Regions from separate parts of the Alteromonas sp. WD8-37 genome, predicted to be linked through region 4. Evidence: predicted binding sites of a transcription regulator. Region 4 holds the regulator's gene; each other region holds the start of a gene.
The links. The regulator sigma-54, encoded in region 4, starts transcription at its own class of promoters, with help from an activator protein. The targets are predictions, from matches to a motif close to GTTGGCACGNNNNTNGNNT.
Positions count from the first base shown of each region.

Region 1: ACTUJZ_RS11965 (DUF2726 domain-containing protein) is a predicted target of sigma-54. The motif match lies at 4,375-4,393, and genes of this name have one in related genera.
Region 2: ACTUJZ_RS07285 (DUF3192 domain-containing protein) is a predicted target of sigma-54. The motif match lies at 3,793-3,811, and genes of this name have one in related genera.
Region 3: ACTUJZ_RS14045 (DUF2884 family protein) is a predicted target of sigma-54. The motif match lies at 1,809-1,827, and genes of this name have one in related genera.

Region 1 covers NZ_JBUZOV010000004.1:287,372-293,338, reverse strand. Annotated here, with positions in the region: gene ACTUJZ_RS11995 (GNAT family N-acetyltransferase) at 1-61, opposite strand, end outside; gene ACTUJZ_RS11990 (DUF2721 domain-containing protein) at 58-441, opposite strand; gene ACTUJZ_RS11985 (rhodanese-like domain-containing protein) at 511-915, opposite strand; gene ACTUJZ_RS11980 (helical backbone metal receptor) at 1,074-1,913, opposite strand; gene ACTUJZ_RS11975 (cobalamin biosynthesis protein) at 1,910-2,851, opposite strand; gene ACTUJZ_RS11970 (5'-methylthioadenosine/adenosylhomocysteine nucleosidase) at 2,861-3,565, opposite strand; gene ACTUJZ_RS11965 (DUF2726 domain-containing protein) at 3,710-4,294, opposite strand; gene ACTUJZ_RS11960 (hypothetical protein) at 4,529-4,900, opposite strand; gene ACTUJZ_RS11955 (FAD-dependent oxidoreductase) at 5,114-5,967, opposite strand, start outside.
Region 2 covers NZ_JBUZOV010000002.1:412,323-418,289, reverse strand. Annotated here, with positions in the region: gene ACTUJZ_RS07310 (pseudouridine synthase) at 1-17, opposite strand, end outside; gene ACTUJZ_RS07305 (YqcC family protein) at 14-328, opposite strand; gene ACTUJZ_RS07300 (DUF3549 family protein) at 437-1,489, shown strand; gene ACTUJZ_RS07295 (DUF3301 domain-containing protein) at 1,489-1,791, shown strand; gene ACTUJZ_RS07290 (GNAT family N-acetyltransferase) at 2,601-3,248, opposite strand; gene ACTUJZ_RS07285 (DUF3192 domain-containing protein) at 3,336-3,695, opposite strand; gene ACTUJZ_RS07280 (hypothetical protein) at 3,937-4,224, shown strand; gene syd (SecY-interacting protein) at 4,260-4,793, opposite strand; gene queF (NADPH-dependent 7-cyano-7-deazaguanine reductase QueF) at 4,887-5,726, shown strand; gene ACTUJZ_RS07265 (sensor domain-containing diguanylate cyclase) at 5,788-5,967, shown strand, end outside.
Region 3 covers NZ_JBUZOV010000007.1:90,607-96,573, forward strand. Annotated here, with positions in the region: gene ACTUJZ_RS14040 (NAD-dependent epimerase/dehydratase family protein) at 54-893, opposite strand; gene ACTUJZ_RS14045 (DUF2884 family protein) at 963-1,763, opposite strand; gene ACTUJZ_RS14050 (hypothetical protein) at 2,027-2,212, shown strand; gene ACTUJZ_RS14055 (mechanosensitive ion channel family protein) at 2,224-3,546, opposite strand; gene ACTUJZ_RS14060 (acyltransferase) at 3,547-4,440, opposite strand; gene ACTUJZ_RS14065 (acyltransferase) at 4,437-5,348, opposite strand; gene ACTUJZ_RS14070 (S-(hydroxymethyl)glutathione dehydrogenase/class III alcohol dehydrogenase) at 5,455-5,967, shown strand, end outside.
Region 4 covers NZ_JBUZOV010000002.1:227,219-233,185, forward strand. Annotated here, with positions in the region: gene rapZ (RNase adapter RapZ) at 1-88, opposite strand, end outside; gene ptsN (PTS IIA-like nitrogen regulatory protein PtsN) at 128-571, opposite strand; gene hpf (ribosome hibernation promoting factor) at 580-867, opposite strand; gene ACTUJZ_RS06455 (RNA polymerase factor sigma-54) at 904-2,382, opposite strand; gene lptB (LPS export ABC transporter ATP-binding protein) at 2,459-3,184, opposite strand; gene lptA (lipopolysaccharide transport periplasmic protein LptA) at 3,190-3,771, opposite strand; gene lptC (LPS export ABC transporter periplasmic protein LptC) at 3,740-4,303, opposite strand; gene kdsC (3-deoxy-manno-octulosonate-8-phosphatase KdsC) at 4,300-4,854, opposite strand; gene ACTUJZ_RS06480 (KpsF/GutQ family sugar-phosphate isomerase) at 4,854-5,822, opposite strand; gene ACTUJZ_RS06485 (calcium/sodium antiporter) at 5,829-5,967, opposite strand, start outside.

The DNA.
Region 1 (5,967 bases), on a different contig from region 4:
CCACCCCGTCAAAATGTTCAGGCTGCAAGGGGGCATAGATAATGGCAGAGGACTGTGTCATTTTGATTTTATCCCATTTAGGTGAACATCCAGTGCTTCGACCGAAATCAGGATCTCACGCACTGACATCCACAGTGAATACAACAAACAAATCAGGCTGGCAGCAAAGATCCAGTTGCCTACCAGCTGATAATTCAGATAAATCGCCAGCATCGACACCACACACAGAAAAAAGCTGACAACACCAGCAATCTGCATGCGTTTGATAAACTGAATACGCTGGCGCAAATTCTGGATCTGCGCAGCGGTATTGTCATCCCATTTTTCTTTGGAAAAATTGCGGATAATGCTGGCCAGGGTCAAAAACCGGTTGGTGTAGGCCAGCAATAGCAAAGAAATGGCCGGAAACAGCATGGCCGGCGTGGCGATATCGATAGTCATGTAAGCTTTTCCAGCGCAGTTGCCTAAAAGCTAAGTTTATCAAAGACGCCCGCTGAACTCATCATACGCTTACATGCGGTTAATGGGCATACCGGCATCGCGCCAGCCCATCATGTCGCCCTCTAGATGGCTCACATCTTTAAATGCCTGCATGCGCAGGGTGTCCATGACCATGCGTGCCCGCCGGCCTGACTGGCAATACACAATAATGGGCTTGTGTTTGGCATCGCCCAGCTGTGCCAGATAATCGTCAATACGATCATGGGGCATATTGAGCGCGCCGGGGATATGGCCCTGGGCATATTCCTGGGGCGAGCGTACATCAATCAACAACCACTCTTTTTGTTCGACCTGTTGCAGCAGCGTGCTGGCATGGTCCATGGTGATGGGCTGAGCATCGACACTGGCGGGCCGGCAGCCACCGGTAATCCAGGCCAGGCTAAGGCCGATAAGGATAAGTCTGACTACATGCATATATCACCTGTGGGGGACTGACCGACATGGTCAGCTTCGCAAGCGCAACAAGCTGTAGCGGCGACCCCGGCCGGCTGTGTATGCGCATTGGCTTAAGTATAGGTCAGGATGGCGACGAGGCATATATCGATACCTACTAGTTAACTGCCAACAGGCAATCACCTGGCTGGCGGGGTGGCCAGGGCAGGGTGCAGCGCCTGGCATAAGCGGGTCAGGGCTGGCAGCAGGCGCAAAGTAAAGCGGCTGGTGTGGTCCGGGTTGACCACAATCAGGGGCGCGGACAGTACCTGCCGGTGTGCCGCCCACACAGCTTCTTCACTGGCCTCGTCACGGCCGGTGGCGGCCACCAGAAAATCTGGCTGGCGGCGCAGCACTTCCTGAATACTGACCTGCGGGTAGGTACTGTCAGCATCAGCAAACACGTTGTGGGCATTACACGTGCCCAGCAGCTGTGCGGCCCAGGCCTCGTTGCTTACCGACATTAGCGGAGCGGGCCACAGATAATAAAAAACCTGACGGGGCGGGGCGGTTTGATAACGGGCTTGCAGGCGCGCAAGCGTTTTGTCATAGGCTGCGGTCAACGCCTGACCTCGGGCGCCAATGCCTAACTGTGTAGCCAGCGCGCGGATCTCACGGCTGATATCGGCTGGCTGGCGCGGCGCGGATTCAAATACCGCAAAGCCCAGCTGACGCAAACGCGCAATATCCTGCGGTTTATTGCCACCTTGCCAGGCCAGGATCAGATCCGGCTGTAGTTTCACAATCGCTTTGATGTCCACCCCGTTGGCATCGGCTACCTGCGACAGTTGACTGGCGGCCGCCGGATAATCACTGTGCGCGCTCACCGCCAGCAGCTTGTCCTGATAGTCGAGGCTGTACACCCATTCGGTTAAATGCGGGGCCAGGGACACTACCGTGGGGCCGGCCCACGCCTGGCGGCTGCATAACACAACGGCCAGAAACAGGCAGTGCAGTAAATAGCGACGCAAGAGCTTCATAGCAGGGGCACCAGTAGCAGCAGGCTGGCCAGGCATACCAGAACAATGGCAGCGCGCATGATGGCCCGGTACACATACACCAGATCAGAAAAGCGCACAGCGCGGGCGCCGCCTACCCGCGGGTAGCGGATAGTCTGACTGTGGTAAATGGCCGGTCCGCCCAGCTCAATACCCATCGCCCTGCCAAACATGGCCAGAATGCGGGCGCCACTGTCTTTTGCCGGGCACTGACGCAGGCCGCGCCAGGCGCTAAGCGGGTTGGTGCTGATGGCAATACACAGCATGCCTAACAGCCGTGGCGGCCACATCAGTAATTTAATCAGGGTGCGCACCGGCCGGTTAAAGTGATAAAAGCCCGGGCGTCGATCGTGCCATTGCCAGCAGATGGCCAGCAAAAACCGGTAGCTTAGCGCGCCAATCGGGCCGGCGATGAGGTACCAGACAATCACGCCGCAATAGATGGCATAAAAGCGCAGCAGCAATGCCTCAATGGCGGCCTTGGCAATACCGATATCGGATAATCGCTGAGTGTCCCGGGCGACCAGCAAGGCCAGACGATCCCGCGCCAGCAGTTTTTTATTGGCTTTTAAGGCGCCAACCAGCTGGCGGTAGTGTTTACGGTCATGGCCAAAGTCCAACATGGCCAGCAGGATCAGCGCTTCAAAAAACCACGGGTAGTAGGCCAGAGCAATCAGGTTGGCCAGCACAATGGCCAGTGGCAGTACCAACAGCAGTGCGCCCAGCGAGCCGGAAATTCGGTGTTGGCGAGCGCTGGTAGAAGATGATGGACGCACCTTGCCGGCCATGGCTTCGGCTAAAAAGCGCACCAGCGTGAGCGGGTGACTGGCCCGGGGCCAGCGCCAAAGAGCATCGCTTGCCACAGCACTAAGCAGCACTGCCACAGAAACCACAGCAGGTTGCTGCCACCAAGCATCCATCACAAGGTCTTAGTCAGCCAGTTCGGCCACCATGCCCATCACCAGCTGGGCAGAATGACGGGCCGCGGTATCCAGATATTCGGCAAACGACACGGTGGAGGTTTTGCCAGCGATGTCGGACAGTGAGCGGATGACCACGAAGGGTGTGCTTAACATGTAACAGGTTTGGGCAATGGCCGCGCCTTCCATTTCACAGGCTTTCATATCAGAAAAGGTCTGGCGGATCTTTTCGGCGGCTTCATCACTGCCGACAAAGGCATCGCCGGTACAAATCAAGCCGGTGGTGTATTTCACATCACCCAGTTGGGCAGTAGCGGTGCTAGCTGCGTCCATCAGGCGGGCATCGCACGGGTAGGTAGCAGGCATCTCGCCAGCGCACTGGCCAGGCGCATAACCAAAAAAGGTCAGATCCACATCATGGTGCAGCAGCGCAGAGCCAATCACCACATCGCCAATATCCAGCGCCTGATCAAAGCCACCGGCCGAGCCGGTATTGACCACATAATCCGGCTGATACAACTGGATCAGCGCAGTGGTGCCCACCGTGGCTGCGACCTTGCCGATGCCACATTTGACCAGCACAATAGATTGGCCATGCAATTGGCCTTCATAAAAGGTTAGATGATGCCACTGGCGGCTGGTGAGATCTGATAATGACTCTTTAAGCAGGGCCACTTCCTGATCCATGGCGCCCAGAATTCCAATTGTTGACATAGTGTATTACCCAAGCGCCGGCAAATGCGCTAATTGAACTGTGAAAAAACACTCATGGTAAACGATTTGGCGGCTACTGACAGCAGGAAAATGGAAGACAGCGCCTGGGGGCGGGCTGTCTTCCTAAGAAAATGATGTGTTAGCTTATGCAGCTGCGCGGCTGGAGCGTAGCGGGCGGGTGGGGCGCTTCGGCGTAACCGGATTATGGGTAGGCACCTGGGCCAGCTTTTGTTGTTTGCGCCGATAGGCAATCAGTTTGGTTTCCATGCATTCACGGATTTCTTCCAGCGTGTAGCCTGATTTGACCTTGATGCGTGCATGGGGAATACCAGCGGCATCCAACGCGCCGGACACAAACCAGTCACGCTGCGCTTTGTAGCCTTCTTTGCCACTTTGATGCACCAGGTCCACCGCCAGCACCGGGGTCATGTCCTGCTTATCACACAATACAAAGTCCAGCTGGCGGGCTGAGGCGCGAGTCAGCGCTGCACTGGCTTGCTTTTTTGAGGTGCTCTGGCGCACCGCCAGCACATCGGATAAGCGCACCCGACAGATAATGCGAAACTCGCGGCCCATCGCCTGCTCAATCAGGTTTAAAAATGAATGTTCAACCGGAGTAAACAGCTGTGGCCGGCGTTTAAACGGAAACGCGACACCACTGTCAGACAGTTTGATGGCGGCTGCGGCCACCACAATCAACAGCATCATTAAGATAATTGCCAATTCCATAGGTCATCCTCGACATGCCGGGCTGCGGGAGTGTCAGAAATCTGACGCAAACCGGTTAAAAACAATGTTCATCAGGGATTTTGCAAAGGCAGTGCCAAAGTGATTTTTTGACGCTTAACGAATGCCAACTTGGTATGACTGCTCGCGAAGCACGCGCTTGTGCTAGCTGGAAAGAAGGAAAAAAAGCTGACAAAGGCCCGCTGGTTGGGGGCGCAGGCCCTGTCAGTGCTCAGACTATTGACTGGCAAGTAAACTATCGACCACTAGCAGGTCGACCTGGGAGCCTTGATTATCCGGGGAGACCACAACACGAATCGCATTGTGCTGGGCGGTTAATACCACCCGGCCATTGAACTGACTCGCCACACCCAGTTGCGGCATATTAGCCTGGTACCAGGCTAGGATCTGGTCTTGACTCATGGGTGAATGAAACACCAGTGACGCCGGCATCTCATCGTCAAAGCGCTGGCACTGCACCGCATCGCCGGGCATCGCAATACTGTAAAAAGCGCCCGGGCAGGCCTGGGTGTCGGGCTGAGAGGTGGCGCTGACAGGGGATACCGCCAGCAGGCTGGCACCGGCCAGCAATGCGCGAAACAATTTCATAAGCTGTTCGAATTCTGGTTGTTATCTTGTTTCTACTATAGGAGGGGGGGATAGGCGCTTCAACTGGCCAAGGGGTCTGTTTAGGTATGTAAGATGATAGCTGGGTATGCCGGGGGGCCGGCCAAGCAGATTGGCAAACAAAAAAGCCGGTGCCTTGGTTTAATCAAGATACCGGCTTATTAGCACTGCCACAGACTGCTGGCTTAAGGGTGGTTAAACGCCCAGAAAATCCAGCATGCCATGGGCGGCTTTACGGCCTTCATCAATGGCGGTCACCACCAAATCAGAGCCACGGACCATATCGCCGCCGGCAAAGATTTTCGGATTGGCAGTCTGGTAAGCAAATTTGCCTTTGGACGGGGCGATAACCCGGCCTTTTTCATCCAGAATGATGCCATAGTCGGCAAACCAGCTGGCCGGGCTGGGCTGAAAACCAAAGGCGATGATCACCGCATCCGCTTCCAGTACATGCTCAGAGTCATCGACCTCTACCGGGCGGCGCCGGCCGTTCACATCCGGCGGGCCCATCTCGGTTTTCACCAGCTTAACGCCAACGGCCTTGCCGTTCTCGTCCACGGCAATATCCAGCGGCTGCAGGTTAAAGCGAAACTCGACGCCTTCTTCGCGGGCATTGACCACTTCACGGCGCGAGCCGGGCATGCTCTGCTCGTCACGGCGGTAAGCACAAATCACTTTTTTGGCACCCTGACGGATCGAGGTACGGACACAGTCCATGGTGGTGTCACCACCGCCCAAGACCACCACCGTTTTACCTTTCATATCGATAAAGTCGGCTGGATCTTTTTCAATGCCCATGACACGGTTGGTGTTGGCAATTAAAAAGGGCAGGGCTTCAAACACACCTTCTACCCGTTCATGCTCAAAGCCACCCTGCATGGATTTATACGTGCCCATGCCTAAAAACACCGCATCATGCTGCTCCATCAGATCGTCAAACTCAACATCTTTGCCGATTTCGGTGTTCAGACGAAACTCGATGCCCATGTCAGAAAAGATCTGCCGACGCAGTTTGATCACATCTTTTTCCAGCTTAAACGACGGGATCC
Region 2 (5,967 bases), 190 kb from region 4:
AAGGCTGCGCTGTTCATGACGTTTGACTCAGGTTGTCTAACATCAACAATCGATGCAGCACCTGCGGATGCGCACGCCCGAACACCTGCTCCGCCATCGGGGTGACCGCCATCGCTGGCGGTAGTTGCTGATGGGCGTGAATATAGCGGCGAAGCTTGGGTATAAACACAAACTGCAGCCATTCTTCCAGCGCCAGCGTGTCCACAGCAAATGGCTGAGTGGAAGCCAGCGCCTCCGGTGACGGGCGCTGTTCACCCCATAGGCCGGCGCGCTGCAGCGCCTCTGCCAAGGCATCCAGATGGTCAAGATAAACAGTTGTTACTGACATACACATACAATCAGGGAAAAACGGGCGCGCAGTATAACATAGTCAGGTCGCTGGTCATCGGCTGGCGGCAGCGCTACACTAGGCGCTTTTTAGGATGCCGGGGATAGTATGAGCGCGCAGACCATCGAATCAATCAGCGAATTTTTACTGCATGCGGGCACGAACTTTCAGGTCTTCGACATGGGCCGCCAGTTAGCGCCCATGGATGCCCAAACCTTTATGGACATCGAAAACGGCATGATGACAGTGCCGCAGCCCCGGCAGCGACATGCCTGGTTTGGCATTGTGTTTTGGAACACCAGCCAGCCGGCGCACGAATATATCTGGTTTATCAAACTGCCGGTGGATGAACAGGGCCTGCTAGTGACGGCCAGTCGCAATCACTTTTTACAAATCATTGTGGATGCGCTGGGGCAGAGCCTGACCGATGAGGGGGAAGATGCCCAGACACTGCCGGACAATCCATACAATTTTGTGCCCACTCAAACCCTGATGGCCCAATTCAATGCCTTTGTGCGTTATGAACTGGACAAGCCGGCCTTCGCCGGTACAGACCAGGTCAACGCCTATTTGCGAGAACCACAGCAGCATGACTGGCAGACGCTGTCGATGCAGGCTATTGCCGATGTGGCATTGCAACTGGATGATCCTGAGCTGGCTCAGACGCTGATTGACCAACAGCATCAGCTGGCAGAGGAATTTTTGATTGCTCTGCTGGGCGCAGCAGAAGCCGGTCCGTTAGCCCCAAACCTGCGTGATCATTTATGTGAACTGGTGGCTACCTTAGAGGCCCAGGATGCCTTACACCTGGCCGCGCTGCGCGCACTGGCCTCTGCGCATCCGGATATGCAAATCCAGCAAAGCCTGGCACGGCTGCTCAGCGCGCCGAAGGGCTGTTCAGTGGATACGTTAAGTGTGATTGCCGGGCGTCATTTTCGCCAATTCACGCCGGCATTGACCAAACTGTTCTTTGAACAAGCCGCCCGGGCAGATGCCGACGGTTCGTTCGATGGCGCATTATTTGCCGGTCTGTTTGCTGATTTGGTGCAGCTGCCCGGACTGCGTAATCTGGTGCTGGGGCTACTGCGCACCACCGATGGCAGCGACCAGCTGACCGTGGCGATCGGCACATTGTTAAATCAAACCAAAGCGCAACGATGATGAGTTTAGGCGATGTGGTTGTCTGGCTGGTGCTCATTGGTGTAGCTGCACAGTTTTGGCGGATTCGAAGTATCAGCGAGCAGGCCAGCCACCAGATCCGGCATTATTGTGACACCCATAAGCTGCAATTATTGTCGGTGGCTCGCCAGCGTACCCGGTTGACGTGGCGCACTGGTAAACCTGACTGGCTTTCCGTTTTTGTATTTGAATTTTCCGGCAACGGTGAAGATCGGTATGGCGGCCAGGCAGAGTTTGTTGGTAAGCGGTTGTTGCGCACCCAGTTACCACCTTACCGAGTGTGAGTGACCGATTTCTCGCTTGCGCTTATGCTGCAGGCACAAAAAAAGCGGTAGTCTAAGGCTACCGCTTTTTTCGATTCATCCAGATCCGTCTGCGCAATCCTTTGAAGACAAAAAACACAATTCCTTTGTTAACCACAATCTAAAATGTGGCCTTGCCCATGGGGTGTTCGACCGTGAACCCCGTCCTTCTACGCGCCATACCTGAACATCCTGTTCAGCGGCCAGATCCGTTGGCCCGTGCGCGTGGTATCATCCGTGTCCCTTGTCCATGGTCACTGAACTGCTCCGTGAATTCAGTTTTCGCATCCTGCGAGGTCCTGATGGTGCATCCTGCCTGTCCCTGATGGCTAGTCAATTAGCCCCTGTCATCCTGACAGTTCCTACTCTACCCCGTCCTGAGGTAACAATCCTTTAGCTGCGTCCCTACAGCACACTTCATCCTGAAGGGGTCCCTGATACGTCCCTGACTGACATCATCCTTAATGTCAAAATCCATTCCCCTACGGTCCATATAGGCATGCCCTGTTCCATAGGATCCTGTTCGTGTGTCTTCCAGACTCGTCGTGTATCCGTGTGACAATTAATATAGTACTTCTCAGGAAATTCTTTGCGACAGACAATTACAAAAAATTTATGTTCCGGTTACGTTCAAATCCATACGCAGGTTCAAAAGCAATGTAAAAACAAAGGGTTTAGATTATTTGCACGTAAAAGCGTCAGCAAAAAAAGTATAAACACTTACAAGATTGTGCGATATCTCTTACAAACTTTGTGGTAATTGCGTACAGGTAATATGTTGCTGGTCTTGTCTATCCGGCTGCTGGTCGGGATTTATACAGAATATCGCCATTAATATCGGCTACCGTCAACGGGGTGACCGCGCTAAAGCCGGTATCTTCAAAAAACGCTTTATAACTAGCGGAGGTGGCAAAAACACCAATACCTTCGGTGGCGGGGTGTGCTTCAACAACACTGTCTACTGCCTCCATCAATAGATGTCCAAGACCATGATGCTGATGATCCGGATGCACCCCCACCAGCGCCAGCATGTGAAAATGCCGGGCTGGAATGGCATCGATAATCTTGTTTTCTTTTTCTATCAGCTGCTGAGTGCTGACCCAGCCGGCGGTGAGCATCATTTTGACCCGCCAGTGCCACATCTGCGCCGGCGCAAAACCAGCATCCGGCACCACCAGGCAAGCCACGGCTAGCAGGCGAGTATCATTAAACAGCCCCAACAAAATCTGATCAGAATCCCAAAATGCATTCAGTTCTTCGCGAATGGCACTGCGCAAACGCGCATCATAATCTTCTTTTTGTGCATCGAAGATAGCGCTGAAGACCGGGTCGTCAAAATACGCATTGTATAAAATAGACGCAGCGACATTTAAGTCGTCGGCGCTTAAAAACAAGGCTTTAACCTGGGCGGGATCGTAACTGGCAGAAGGGTGGGTCATTGCAGGCTCCGATGGCTGAAGGTGATACAAAGATCACATGCTGTGGTCAAATAATAGCCACCAACGCCTGCAAAAAGAAAGAAAAGATTAGATCAGGTGAGCAGCGCCCTGCCCCCAGCCCACCAGCTGACCATTTTTAAATACAAGTGGAGTACACTCATCTTTGGTCGTGATGCCGTCATCGGCGGTACGCTGGGTGCGGTAGTAAAGGATGCGATAGGTGGCATCTTCACGTTGTTGCAGTTCACTAAAATCGGCCACGCCCATTCTACCAACCACAGTCTCATAGGCCGCGCCCATATCCAGGTTAGCGATATGGCGACGGTTGTTGAACTCCCGCTCTTCCCAGTCAGCACTGTAGCTACCATTGTGGTCATCCACTGAGATGATACAGCCAGACAGGGTTAACGGCGCGCTCAGAGCCAGCAGAAAAGCAAGATGTTTCATGAGTGTTTCCTTATTAATGTTCAGAGTCTTCCGGCCAGATACACGCGCTAACCGTAGCATCGTCAGACAGAAGTTGTTGTTATTAGACACACCACTCTATCAAGATACCTGCCAAAACGTAAACCTATGAATTTATTGGGATTTAAAAAATCACCACTGGCCAGATTATTAATGTTTTGCGTAAAATCACTAAAATTTAGTAAATTAGGCCGTATCGAAGATTACGAAACAAGGAACCTGTATGTCCTCTTTATCCATGGCCGAACTGGTGCAGGTGTGCCAGCAAATGCAGCGCGCCGGGCAGACCCCTACAGTAGCGATGCTGCGCGCCAAGGCGCCGGTCAAAGTCAGTCTGGCGCAGGCGATTGAAGCGATAAAACGGTTTCAGGCCAACCCGCGAGCCGCTGCGCCCACAGAAGCCGCCTCGGCGGCGACCTCGACCCGCCACACCGCTACACTGGAGCAGCGTGTGGCTACCCTGGAGCAGCAGGTGGCCCAGCTAATCGCGCGCCTGGAGCAGGCAAACTAAACCGTAGTTAAAGCCAGAGGCGGAATGGCGCCGTGTTATACCGCCGGGGTCAGACTATCAAGAAAACTTGCCAGGTCTGCGGCCAGCACCTCAGTGTCGGCTTTGCCCACCCGTTCCAGCAGTACCTGGCCGGTCTGATTGTCCACACTTAGGATCAGCTCGTCCTGATCAGTAAGGCCAAAAAACAGCGTTTCGGGTTGCTTCAGGCGGCGCTTCATGAGCACGTGGCCAATCAGATTTTCCTGTAAGCGGGCCACATCATCGGCGTTAATTGCCTGCAATAACTCACACGGGCCCTGCGCCGCACTGGCCGGCAGGTTCATGGCGTAATAGCGGCTAAAAAAGGTACATAACTGGGCGTTTAAGGTGATGCCTAACGCTTCTTCCACATTGGTAAAGCTTGCCGGCGGCTCCTGGCGCACTGGTTGCCACTGCACCTGGTTTTCAGCATCAGGCGCATCGGTCACACACGGGGTCGGCCAATCGGGCTCATATTCAGCCATCAGTGGGCCGGCCTGTTCAAGCTGGACCATAAAACGGTCCAGACTGGCTTCAATTGCAGTTGTCATAAATTAAAAATTATCCTTTTGCAGACTAATTTTTGCCTGCCTAATCAGCTATGATGGGGTCATTCTTATTAGTGTACGTGTGAATGAAGTATCATGACAAATCCCACTGATTATGACCTGACCGGCACCTTGACGCTGGGCCAGAAAGTGGCCTATGAAGCACATTACAATCCCGCTTTGCTACAGGGCGTGCCGCGCGCCCTGAGCCGCGATGCTCAGGGCATTGATGGTGCTGCGCTGCCCTTTAGCGGGCTGGATACCTGGACCGGCTATGAATTGTCCTGGTTAACCCCCAAAGGTAAACCCCAGGTGGGGATTTTGGAATGCCAGGTGCCAGTCACTTCAGCCAACCTGATTGAATCAAAATCTTTTAAGCTGTACCTCAACAGCTTTAACCAGACCCCATTTGCCTCCCGCGAGAAAGTCGCGCAGACCCTGAGCCAGGATTTATCCGCCTGTGCGGGCGAAAAAGTAGAGGTAAAGGTTATGCTGCCAGCAGAGTTTGATGCTCTGGCTGTCCACACATTGCCAGGAGACAATATTGACGAGCAGGATATCAGCATTGATACCTACTTACCGGATGCCAGCCTGCTGGCTGTCTCGGATAACGTTGTCAGCGAAACCCTGACCAGTGATTTACTAAAATCTAATTGCCTGATCACCAGCCAGCCTGACTGGGCCAGTATTATGATCCGTTATCAGGGTCAGGCGCTCGACCGTGCCGGCCTGTTGCGTTACCTGGTTAGCTTTCGCCAGCATAATGAATTCCACGAGCAATGTGTGGAGCGGATATTTTGCGACCTTGCAGCCCTGCCCGGCATGCAAAAGCTCACTGTGCTGGCCCGCTATACACGTCGCGGCGGGCTGGATATCAATCCGTTCCGCTCCAATTTTGAAGCGCCTTATGCAAACTTGCGCACTGCGCGCCAGTAACAGGCAAAAATATTAAGATGTGTCACACTTAAAGTAGACTGTAAGCCAGGGAATCGAGATATTGACGGCATCCAAACAGGTTATCGCACTTAAGCAGTACAATGAATTGCTCACCCAATTTATCGTGCGACTGACGGTATTTTATCAGGGGTATTCAGACGAGCTGGACGCCGAGCTCAGTACCCTGCGCAGTCATCTTAGCGGCCAGGCTAACTACAGCCTGGCGCAGGTGAGTATTACC
Region 3 (5,967 bases), on a different contig from region 4:
CTGCCTGCACACCCACGCCGCCCGGCGTGGGTGTTTTTTGTTCTAATTCCTCTTTAATTTTCAACCGTGCACATGTCATACGGGTCGGCATAACGCGGCTCAATACCCAGCATTGCCCAGCTGGCACGCGCATCAATCTGCTTGCCGGCCGGCGCTTGTTGTTCAAAGCCTGGCGCAAAGTGCGGAGCTTCCAGGCCCATCTGCTCGGCGCAATACGGATAATAATAGCCACGCTTCGGATGGCGCAGACTGCATAGATGCAATGTCTGGCCGGGCCGGGGCTGACGGATTAGGGTCAGCAATGCCTGGCAGATATCGGCGCTGTGCACCAGATTGACCACCTGCTCACCCTGCTCCAGCGAGCGCCCGGCCAGATACCGCGCCGGGTGACGCCCGGGGCCCACCAGCCCGGCCAGGCGCACCACACACGCACGCTCTGGATAGCGGCGCAACAAATGCTGTTCAATGGCCACATGCGCTTTTCCCGAGGCGGTTACCGGCGCGGGGGGTGTTTTTTCGGTGACAACTCCCGGCTGGTTGCCATACACCGAGGTGGTGCTCAAAAAAATTAGCTGGGTGGTCGGATGGGCGGCAAAGGCCTCGATCAGTGCCAGCATCTGCGGCAGGTAGGCCGGGTCTAGCGGGCCTTTACGGGCGCCCGGCGGAATATTTAGAATGACCGTGCTGCCCGCTGCTGCCGCTGCCAGAGCGGTGGCTGACTGGCCCAGGCTAAAACGCATCGGCGTGATGCCTGCTGCAGCTAGCGTGGCGGCTTTTTCTGCGCTTTTTTCGGTAAGGCGGCTGGTGCCCAGTACATGGTAGATCGGGTGGGCCAGTTGGGCTACTTGCTGGCCCAGCCAGCCGCAGCCACATAAGGTAATATCTGGTTTCATCGCATGCTCTTACAATTACAGGTTAAATTATCCTAGCATGCTTTAAACGCCGGCCTGGCCGGCATCGGATTATTTTAGATTTTTATGCCGATGCGACTGCAGCTCAATCAGGTTAAGTGTTTGCAACTCGGTCACAGACTCTGACAGCTGCTGCTCAGCATCATCGGCTTCGTGTAACACTTCACATAAGTCCTCGGCTTTATCTTCAATGCCTTCGGCCTGACGCTCGATGCGCTGCTCAAGATTTTCGCCAAAGCTTTCCATACGCTGTTCAAAATCGCTCATGTCACCATCACCGGATAGCATTTCTTTGCCTACTACCATGAGTAATTTACCGGTGGCTTCGCTGACCATGTCTTCGATGGTTTGCTCGAATTTTTGTTCCCACTGCGACTCCATCCAGCCATTGTCGCCGAAATCATCGCGGCGCACCCGCACCGAGCCGTCTTCGGCATAAAAATGCTGATCGACTTCCTGCTGCATCTGGGTCAGGGTTTGCTGAAAATCGGTGACCAGAGGGTCGTCGGCCCCCAGCAATTGGCCGAAGACTTCTGTAATGGCGGTGCCAGCCAGCTCAAAACCTTCGGCTACCAGCCCTAAGCTCATGGGCACAGCTTCGTTAATGGCAGCCCGGTAATCTTCCACCAAAGCCTGCTGGTCATCATTCAGGCTAAGGGTGTCGCCGTCCACGCTGACCCGGTTATCATTAAAAAATGTCACCTGCTGGTCGTTTTGCATAGTGATAGTGAATTGCTGTTCGGTAAAATCCAGATCACCCTGTAAATCAATGTCGCAATTGTTGTCGTGCGCCAGGACCGGGGTGGCGGCCAAACCCGCGCAGACACTGACAGCTACTAATAAACGTTTCATGCAGATTCCTTATTTTATAATGATGCACAGACACAGCAAGCAGGGTAGCAACCTGCGCGCCAAGTTTTTACTGCTTATTTTTCAATTGCTTAGTGCTTTCTGAGCATATAGTTAGTGTGTGGTCTAACTAAAATATAGCTAATCTGGCCAATTACTGCGCACTTTGTGTACGTCGGCTAACATTGTCAGGCTGGTAAGCCGGGCAGAATAATGCATAATAAACATACAGATACTCAGCACAGTTTGGCAGCTAAGGGCGTATGATGAATGAATGGTTTGGCGCGATAGGATTTGGCATTGGCCTGTTGGCCTTTGTGATAGGCGTAACCTGCCTGATCATGGGAATCACCGGCGCACGCACCGCCGGCATTCAGCAAAAAATTGAGTATGGTTTTTTTGGTGTAGCCGGGCTGGTGGTGTGCGGACTAATCACTTACGCGCTGAGTTGACCGGTCAGAGATTACCGGTCTGTCTCAGCGGCTCCCGGCTGACTGGCTTCCGGCTGCAATTTTGCCGGTACTGCCCGCTCGGAGCTCCAGGCCAGTAAATGGCTGTCACGCTGGTAAGCGCGCAAATCAAAAATATCCAGCATGGCCATCACATGGTCAAAAATATCCGCCTGTACCGCTTCGTATTTTACCCAGGCTTTTTCGGTAGCAAAACAATACAACTCCAGCGGCAGACCCAGTTCATTGGGCGGCAACTGGCGAACCATCACCGGCATGGTCTGGTTGATGTCCGGGTGCTTAGCTAAATAAGCATTGAGGTAAGCCCGAAAGGTACCGATATTGGTCAGCTTACGGCTGTTCAGCAAATCGGTTTCATCAATGTTGGCATCTTTGTGAAAGGCGCGCAGCGCTTCCAGTTTTTCTTCGATATACGAGCTGATATGGCGGATCTTGCCAAACCGTTCCAGCATCTCAGGATCGCACAAGTGAATGGAATGAATATCGATATACACCGCCCGCTTGATACGCCGGCCGCCAGATTCCTGCATGCCGCGCCAGTTTTTCACCGCTTCATTGGTCAGCGAATAGGTCGGCAGGGTCGAAATGGTCATGTCCCAGTTTTGCACTTTGACATTGGTCAGGCCAATCTCGCGAATCTCACCATCCACTTCAAACTTAGTGATTTGGATCCAGTCGCCGTTTTTAAACATCCGGTTGGCGGCAATCTGTATTCCCGCCACAAAACCCAGGATGGTATCGCGAAAAATCAGCAACAACACGGCCGCCAGAGCGGTGACCCCCGACAATAACAACATGGGATTGCGCTCGACCAAAATCGAGATACACAGCAGCACCACTATGATGGTGAAAATCAGCTTAGCGACTTGCACAAAACCGGTGATGGGCGTGCGATTGCCCATGTACGAGGCGTTGTACATCTCTTCTAAGGTCGATAACACAGCAAAGATGGTCAGCAGCGCGATAAACATCATCAACAGCAGAGACACCTTAACCAGTACATTGTGCGCCCAGGTATCCGGCGGCAACAGCACCGGAGTGGCGAGGTAAATCACCAGCGCCGGCACCAGGTGAGTCAGGCGGCGAAAAAAGCCATGCGCAAGCAGCGCATCATCCCAGCCGCTGCGGGTGCGTTTAACCAGCCGACCGATGTATAGGCGGGTAATTACCCGTACCGGCAAATACACCACCACTGCTGCGATAGCGATGGCACACACCGCCAGCAAAATAAAAATGGCATCGTCTGAGCCTACGCCGGGCAGCAATTTTTGCACGGCGGCTAAAAACAGATCGCGGGCTGATTCGCTCACATCCATCTAATTCTCCAACATGGTTTTAATGCGCTGGTCTTTATCGCGCCACAATTGGTTCAGCCAATGCTGAAATTGCTGGCGAAACTGCTCATCCTGAAAATAATCTCCGCGCGCTTGTTCAGGCAATGCCAGGATATTGACATCAATGATGACCTGGCGCATCTGCCCGCTGAGCATAGCCATCATGGGGTGCGTGCGGTTTTGCGGGTACAGCAGTGAAATATCGAGAATATTGGTAAACAGATCACCCATGGTGGCCATGGTAAAGGCAATACCACCGGCTTTGGGCGGCAGTAAACTGGTGAAGTCGCCACCTTTGGTGGCATGTTTGGCCGGGGTAAAGCGGGTGCCTTCGACAAAATTAATCACAGTAGTGGGGGTCTGGGTGAAACGCTGACAATAGCGTTTGGTGGTTTCAATATCTTTACCGGCCAGATGCGGGTGCTTGGCCACAAAGGCACGTGAATAACGTTTCATAAACGGCATATCCAGCGCCCAGGCGCCTAAGCCCACAAAGGGCAACCAAATCAGCTCCTGCTTTAAAAAAAACTTGGGCGGCGGAATGCGTCCGGCAGCCAGTTCAATTAACAAGATGATATCCAGATAACTTAAATGGTTGGCAATGATCAGATACCAGCCATCCGGAGCCACCGGAGCGGAAAAGCGCCGCTTGATGGTGATGGGGTTAAACAGGTAAATCATGCCGACACTGCATTTGCCAAAGGCAAACAAGCAGGCGTGCATAATACTGGCCAGCCCGCGGCGGATAATCGCCACCGGTAATACCAGCTTGAACAGGCCAAAGCCTATAATGAGCGAGCCCCATAGGGCTAAATTGGCGATTTGCAGCGCGGTATGCAACACAAAAATAAACGGCGCAAACAACAATCTCATCATGCCACCTGACGATTGTTCATGGTGGCCAGCTTGGCATCTTTTTGGCTCCAGCGGGCATTTAGCCATTCCTGGAAGCGTGCGCGCTGTTCCGGATCAGAAAAATAGGTATCGCTGAAAAAGCCACCCTGCATGATCTCACAAATGGGGGTGACCATGATGTCCACCCGAATGTTATCTACCCGGCCACTGACAAAATCCCAAAAGGTGGGCACCCCGGACGGATAATCGATGGTCACATCAATGAGTTTGTGCAACTGATCGCCCATGGCTGAAAGCACAAAGGCGACGCCGCCGGCACGCGGTTTGAGTAAATGATTAAACGGGCTTTGCTGGGCATTGTGTTTGCCCGGGGTATACCGGGTGCCTTCCACAAAATTCATAATGGAGACCGGCTTAGATTTGAATTTTTCGCAGGCGCGCCGGGTGGTTTCCAGATCTTTGCCTTTCATGTGCGGGTTCTTGGCCAGGTAGGTTTTGCTGTAACGGCGCATAAACGGAAAGTCCAGCGCCCACCAGGCCAGGCCCAGAATCGGTACCCAAATCAGCTCTTTTTTCAAAAAAAACTTTAAAAACGGTATCTTGCGGTTGAATACCCGTTGTAGTACCAAGATATCTACCCAAGACTGATGATTGGCAATCACCAGATACCAATCTTTTCGGCTGAGCTGGTCCAGACCGTTCACTTGCCAGTGGGTATTGCTCAACAGCCGCTGATTGAGATTGTTGAGGCCAATCCACGCAGTGGCGCAGCTATCCAGTAATACGGTGATCAGTCGGCGCCAGGGGCTGAAGGGCACCAGTTTGCATACCGACAATAATAAAATTGGGGTGGCCCACAGTACGGTGTTCACAAAATACAGTGTTACCGAAATTGCCCCAAGTAAATGATGGCCAAGGGTTTTAAGCATGGCGTTTACCTCGTTTATTTGGCGCTTAGTGTAATCGAACTTGAACCAAAAGCCGATAGCCCCTTTACTGTTAATACACATTTGCCAACCAATACCGGAGATTTCAATGCAAGGTCAAACCATATCCTGTAAAGCCGCTGTCGCCTGGGCAGCCGGCGACCCCCTGACCATTGAGCAAGTCGACGTCGCGCCCCCCAAAGCGGGCGAAGTGCGTATCAAAGTACTGGCCAGTGGGGTGTGCCACACTGATGCATTTACCTTGTCCGGTGACGATCCTGAAGGGGTCTTTCCGGCCATCTTAGGCCACGAAGGCGGTGGCGTGGTGGAATCGGTGGGCGAGGGCGTCACCTCGGTGCAGCCCGGCGATCATGTGATCCCGCTGTACACCCCCGAATGCGGGGAATGTAAATTCTGCAAATCCGGCAAAACCAACCTGTGCGGAAAAATCCGCGAGACCCAGGGTAAGGGCCTGATGCCCGATGGCACCAGCCGGTTTAGCCAAAATGGCAAGCCCATTTACCATTATATGGGTACCTCAACCTTTGCCGAATACACGGTACTGCCAGAAATTTCGCTGGCCAAGGTAAACAAAGAAGCGCCACTGGAAGAAGTGTGCCTG
Region 4 (5,967 bases):
CGACACAGTAATAGCCTAAATCTTCCAGCGCCCGCAGCGCCACCGATTTACCTGAACCAGAACGGCCACTGATGATGATAAGTTTCAACGCGTGTCTCCCTGCCGTATGCAACTAGGATGCTGTGATTTATTGTAGTGCTGTGACTATATCATCACTGGTGGCAGCGCGGCGAATGGCTTTTACGGTTTCTTTATCATTTAGTTTACCGGCCACCATGGCCAGCGTTTGCAGATGTCCTTCGGTTTGTTCTTCAGGAACCAGCAGGGTAAAAAAGATATCCACCGGCTTATTGTCGATGGCATCAAAGTCGATGGCTGGCTCACTGGTTACCACAATGGCGATAACGCGGTCTAAGCCTGGCAGGCGGCCGTGGGGCAGGGCAATACCATTACCGATGCCGGTGCTACCCATGCGCTCACGGTTGAGCAAACTGGAGAGCACAGTACCTTGCTCGATCTCAGGATTGTTCTGGGCAGCGATGTCGCTGATGATCTCCAGAATCCGTTTCTTACTATTGCACTGGACCGCACATTTTGTGCGGTCCAGGCTGACAAGGGTTTGAATATCCATACCAGACATTAGTGTTTTTTCAGTTTTTCCTTATGCTTGATAACCTGGCGGTCGAGCTTATCAATCATACTGTCAATGGCGGCATACATATCCGTATTCTCGGACGATGCAAATACCTCTGCACCGCTTAAATGAACCGTAGCTTCAGCTTTTTGTGTCAATTTTTCAACATTCAAAATGACATGCACATTAGAAATGTGGTCAAAATGGCGTTCCAGCTTACTAAATTTTGAATCGACATAGTTACGCAAAGAATCAGTGATCTCAACATGATGACCAGTAAGGTTTATTTGCATATTTCGTCTTCCTTATTGTGAAGCTCGCCTTTACTGCTAGATAAGGCTCTTGCGTTGGTTAGACGGGGGAATCGATAACGACTCCCGGTATTTTGCAATTGTCCGCCGGGCAACTTTAATGCCTTGCTCGGCCAACAATGTCGCAATTTTGCTGTCGCTTAACGGTTTGCTGGGGGTCTCAGCGGCCACCAGTTTTTTGATTAAAGCACGAATCGCAGTGGAAGAACATTCCCCGCCGGATTCTGTAGCTACATGGCTGGAGAAAAAGTACTTCAGCTCAAAAATACCGCGCGGCGTGTGCATGTATTTTTGCGTGGTAACACGTGAAATGGTGGACTCGTGCATATCGACCATCTCGGCCACATCATTAAGCACCATTGGCTTCATCATTTCCGGGCCGTGCTCAAAAAACGCCATCTGCTGCTGCACAATACAATTGGCCACTTTCAAAAGGGTTTCATTGCGCGATTCTAAGCTTTTGATAAACCACTTGGCTTCCTGCATATGCGAACGAATAAACTGCGAGTCGCTGCTATTACGCGCGCGCCGGCTCATTGCGGCATATTGCTGATTTACACTTAATTTGGGCAGGCTGTCCGGGTTTAGTTCCACATTCCAGCGCCCATTTTTTTTGCTTACTGACACATCGGGAATGACATATTCAGGCTCTTTGGTCACCAGCGCGCTACCCGGGCGTGGATTTAGGGTTTGCAGCAACCGCATGGCTTCACGCAACTGGTCTTCTTTCAAACGGGTCTTGCGCATCAGGGTACGGTAATCTTTGCTGCCTAATAAATCCGAATATTCCTGCAGTAGCATGGTGGCTTCGGCTACCCATGGGGTGTCTGGAGCAAACTGCTTTAATTGCACCAGCAGACATTCCTGCGGCGTACGTGAGCCAGAGCCAATGGGGTCAAACATCTGAATGCGTTTAAGCACACATTCCACCTCATCGGCTTCCACCAGCTCTTCCATGTCTTCATCGTTGACGCTTTGTAGAATGTCGTCAACAGTCACGGTCAGGTAACCCGACTCGTCAATGGAGTCGATGATAGCGGTGGCAATCGCCCGGTCGGTGTCTGAAAAATGGGTCAGACGCATCTGCCACAGCAGGTGGTCCTGAATATTTTCGGTGGTTTCGCCCTGAAACACTTGGTCTTCATCATTACTGGGGCCGGGCGCAGGCGCCGACGAGGCCGAATAGTATTCGTCCCAGGTGCTGTCGATGGGCAACTCATCAGGTAAATCGTTTTTTTCCAGCGCTTCGCCAGAGTCTAAATTGTCTGACGTACTGGCGGTGGCATCGGCCCCGTCACTGTCGCTATCGAGGTTATTCTTTTCGCTGACCTCGTTATCGCCAGACTCATCCACTTCCAGTAACGGATTGGAATCAAGCGCTTCCTGAATTTCCTGTTGCAGATCCAACGTCGACAGTTGCAACAACTTGATAGCCTGCTGCAATTGCGGCGTCATGGTTAACTGTTGACTAAATTTTAGCTGTAAAGATGGTTTCATCTACGTCTTATTTAAAATTCTGGTACGCGTTTACAAAAAAGGTGACAGATGCGGCTAACAACAGTGTTTGCTTAAACTATAGCCTGAATTGTTCACCCAGGTATACATCCCGTACTTTCTGGTTGCTTAATACTTGTTCAGCACTGCCCTGGGCAATTAGCTCACCATGACTAACGATATACGCTTCTTCACAGACATCGAGGGTTTCGCGCACATTATGATCAGTGATCAAAATACCGATACCGCGGTCACGCAAATGCTGAATAATTTTTTTAATGTCGTTTACTGATATAGGGTCAACACCGGCAAAGGGTTCATCCAGTAAGATAAACTGTGGGTCGGCGGCCAGCGCGCGGGCAATCTCTACCCGGCGTCGCTCCCCGCCTGACAAACTCATCCCTGTACTATTACGTATATGGTTGATATTGAATTCATCAAGTAGCGCATCGGCTTCTTCTTCACGTTTGTCGGCCGACAAATCTTTACGGGTTTCCAAAATGGCCATGATATTTTCAAGCACGGTCAGTTTGCGAAAAATCGACGCTTCCTGCGGCAGATACCCAATACCCTTGCGAGCGCGTTCGTGCATCGGCTGGTGAGTCAGCTCATGCTCATCAATGGCAATTTTGCCTTTATCCAGCGGCACCAGACCCACAATCATGTAAAAGGTTGTGGTTTTACCGGCCCCGTTCGGGCCCAGCAGACCAACGATTTGACCGGTCGAGACCGCTAGGCTGACATCGGTCACCACCTGGCGGGATTTATATGCCTTGGCCAGATTGGAGGCTGTCAATGTTGCCATAGTTGTTAGTTACCTTTACTGCGCGATTGTGAGTTGTCTTGTTTGTCCTCAGCAGCCTTTTTTTGCCCATCGCTAAGCTGTTTTACGGCATTGGGACGAAAGATTGTCTTGACCCGGCTTTCTTTATCATCAGAGCTGCTGGTTGCCAGCAATTGCTCTTTAACCATGTCATAGGTGATGGTGTCGCCCTGCACCATACTGGTGTTCTGGCGGATCTGAGCATTGCCTGACATAGAGATAGTGCGCTTATCGACTTCATAACGCAGTTCATTGGCCTGGGCCTGCACCTTGCTGCCATCATCCATGGTTTGCGAATAGGTGGCCGGATTACCGCGGGCAATCATAATTTCACGGCCTTGTCCCTGCTGTGCATTCACCTCGACCTCATCGGCCTGGATGGTCAGCGACCCCTGGGTAATGACCACATTGCCTTTAAACCGCGTGATCTTGTTTTTGCCGTCCATCGACTGCGTGCGGGCGTCCACCGCAATGGGTTTTTGAAAATCGGCGGAGCCGGCATAGGCAGCAGGGCTGCTCAACGCCAGGGCCACTGCACTAGCGGCCAGTAGAGTAAACAGTTTGTACATGGTCAATTAACTCATATTCCTGGGTGCGAAGATCGCCTGTGATGCCATTGCTTTTTACCGTGAATTCAACACCGTGAATTGCCACCGGCTGATTGCTCGACAAGGTTTTATCTTCTAAATTAATCCTAATAAAATCAGTAGTTATACGGCTGACATACTCATTTGGCTGTAAACTTTTTACGATGACATCGGCTTCCAGCTCAATCAAATTATTGTTGTATAGCGTGCCTTCTTTGGCGGTCACCTGCCATGGGCTTTCGCCGCTGTCCATGTAGACGGTGTACTGGGGTTTGCCAAATAGTACAAAGCCCAGCTGGTCATAATGTTCCATGCTGGTGGCAAAAACCCTGTGATTAAGTTTGCCCTGCGCATCATACAAGGTGGTGGTCAGATTTTTGGCTGTGTACGCCGGCTTTAGCGCGTCACTGGTGGCCCCGTCCGGTAACCCTGGCGGTTCGGCCAACCACACCGGCAAATACACCAGCAGCACCAGCGTAAACAGCGCCGCAATGGTTAAGCCTAAACGGCTCATACACTGGCACCGCGGGTATGATGGTCTTCACCTTTTGCCTGTAAGATCACATCACACAATTCGCGTACTGCGCCAAAGCCACCCGGCTTGGTCAGTACCCAGTTGGCTGCAGCGGCCACCCGGGGGTGTGCATCTTTGACCGCCACCTTAGTGTCGGCAAACGAATACATGCCTAAATCCGGCACATCATCACCAATGGCGGCGACCTCTGACGGACTTAAATCCAACTCATCCAGCAGCGCCGACAGGGCACTGGCCTTATCTTCGGCGCCCTGCACTATGTGCTGAACGCCCAGAGCCTGCATGCGCTGACTCACGATATTAGAAGAGCGCCCGGTGATAACAGCAACCTTTGTGCCACTATTTATCAGCGCTTTGACCCCAAAGCCATCGCGGGTATGAAAAGCCTTAAGTTCTTCGCCATCATTGCCCAGATAAATGCGGCCATCAGAAAACACCCCATCCACATCACACACCAGCAATTGCAGGCGGCGCAAGCGATCAAAGGTTTGCTCATCAATCATGCCGTAATGAGTGACTACACGTGACATTATAAAACTCCGGCTTTTAAAAGCATGTGCATGTTAAAGGCGCCCACCGGACGACGCTTGGCATCGACCACCATCAGGGCTGTAATTTTATGTGTTTCCATCAGATTCAGGGCTTCCACCGCTAGTATTGCCGCATCGACAGTTTTGCCGCCCCGGGTCATCACCTGGCTGATTGGCGTTTGATGAATATCGACCCGGGCATCCAGCACCCGGCGTAAATCGCCATCGGTAAAGACTCCGGCCAGGATGCCACTGTCATCAATGATCCCGGTCATGCCCAGGCCTTTGGTGGAAATCTCCAGCAAGGCGGCACTGACCGTGGCGTTTGCGTCAACCAGTGGCAAGGCCTGCCCCTGCAGCATCAAATCTTCGACTTTCAATAATAGCTTACGGCCAAGGCTGCCGCCTGGATGGGATAGGGCAAAATCGTTAGACGTAAAGCCACGGGCATCCAGCAGTGCGATGGCCAGGGCATCGCCGAGCACCAGCGTGGCGGTGGTGCTGGCGGTGGGAGCCAGATTCAGCGGGCAGGCTTCCTGGGCCACCTGAATATTTAATACCACATCGGCATGCTGGCCTAAACTGCTGGCCTGGCTGTTAGTCATGGCGATGACCGGCACCCCCAGGCGCTTAACCACTGGTAGCAGGTTTAATAGTTCACTGGTTTCACCGGAATTTGAAATGGCCAGCAGAACATCGTCTTTACCCAGCATGCCGAGGTCGCCATGGTTAGCCTCTCCCGGGTGCATAAAAAACGCCGGTGTGCCAGTGCTGGCCAGGGTCGCAGCGATTTTGTGGCCAATATGGCCCGACTTGCCCATGCCGCTGACCACCACCTTGCCCTGACAGCCCATTAACAGGCGACAGGCACTGACGAAGTGACTGTCTAAGCGTTCGTGCAATGCCGTGATGGCATCGGTTTCTATGTCAATCACGCGCCGGGCTGACGCTAAAAATGAATCGTGCATACCCTGTTACCCAAATAGCCAATACTGGTAGCCCAAAAAGGCCGCGAGCAGTAAGCTGCCTTCGAGCCGGCCGATTTGTTTTTTGCCGATAATGCTAAAACTAAAGAAAAACAGCATGCCGGTGAGTCCGGCCATCACAAACATA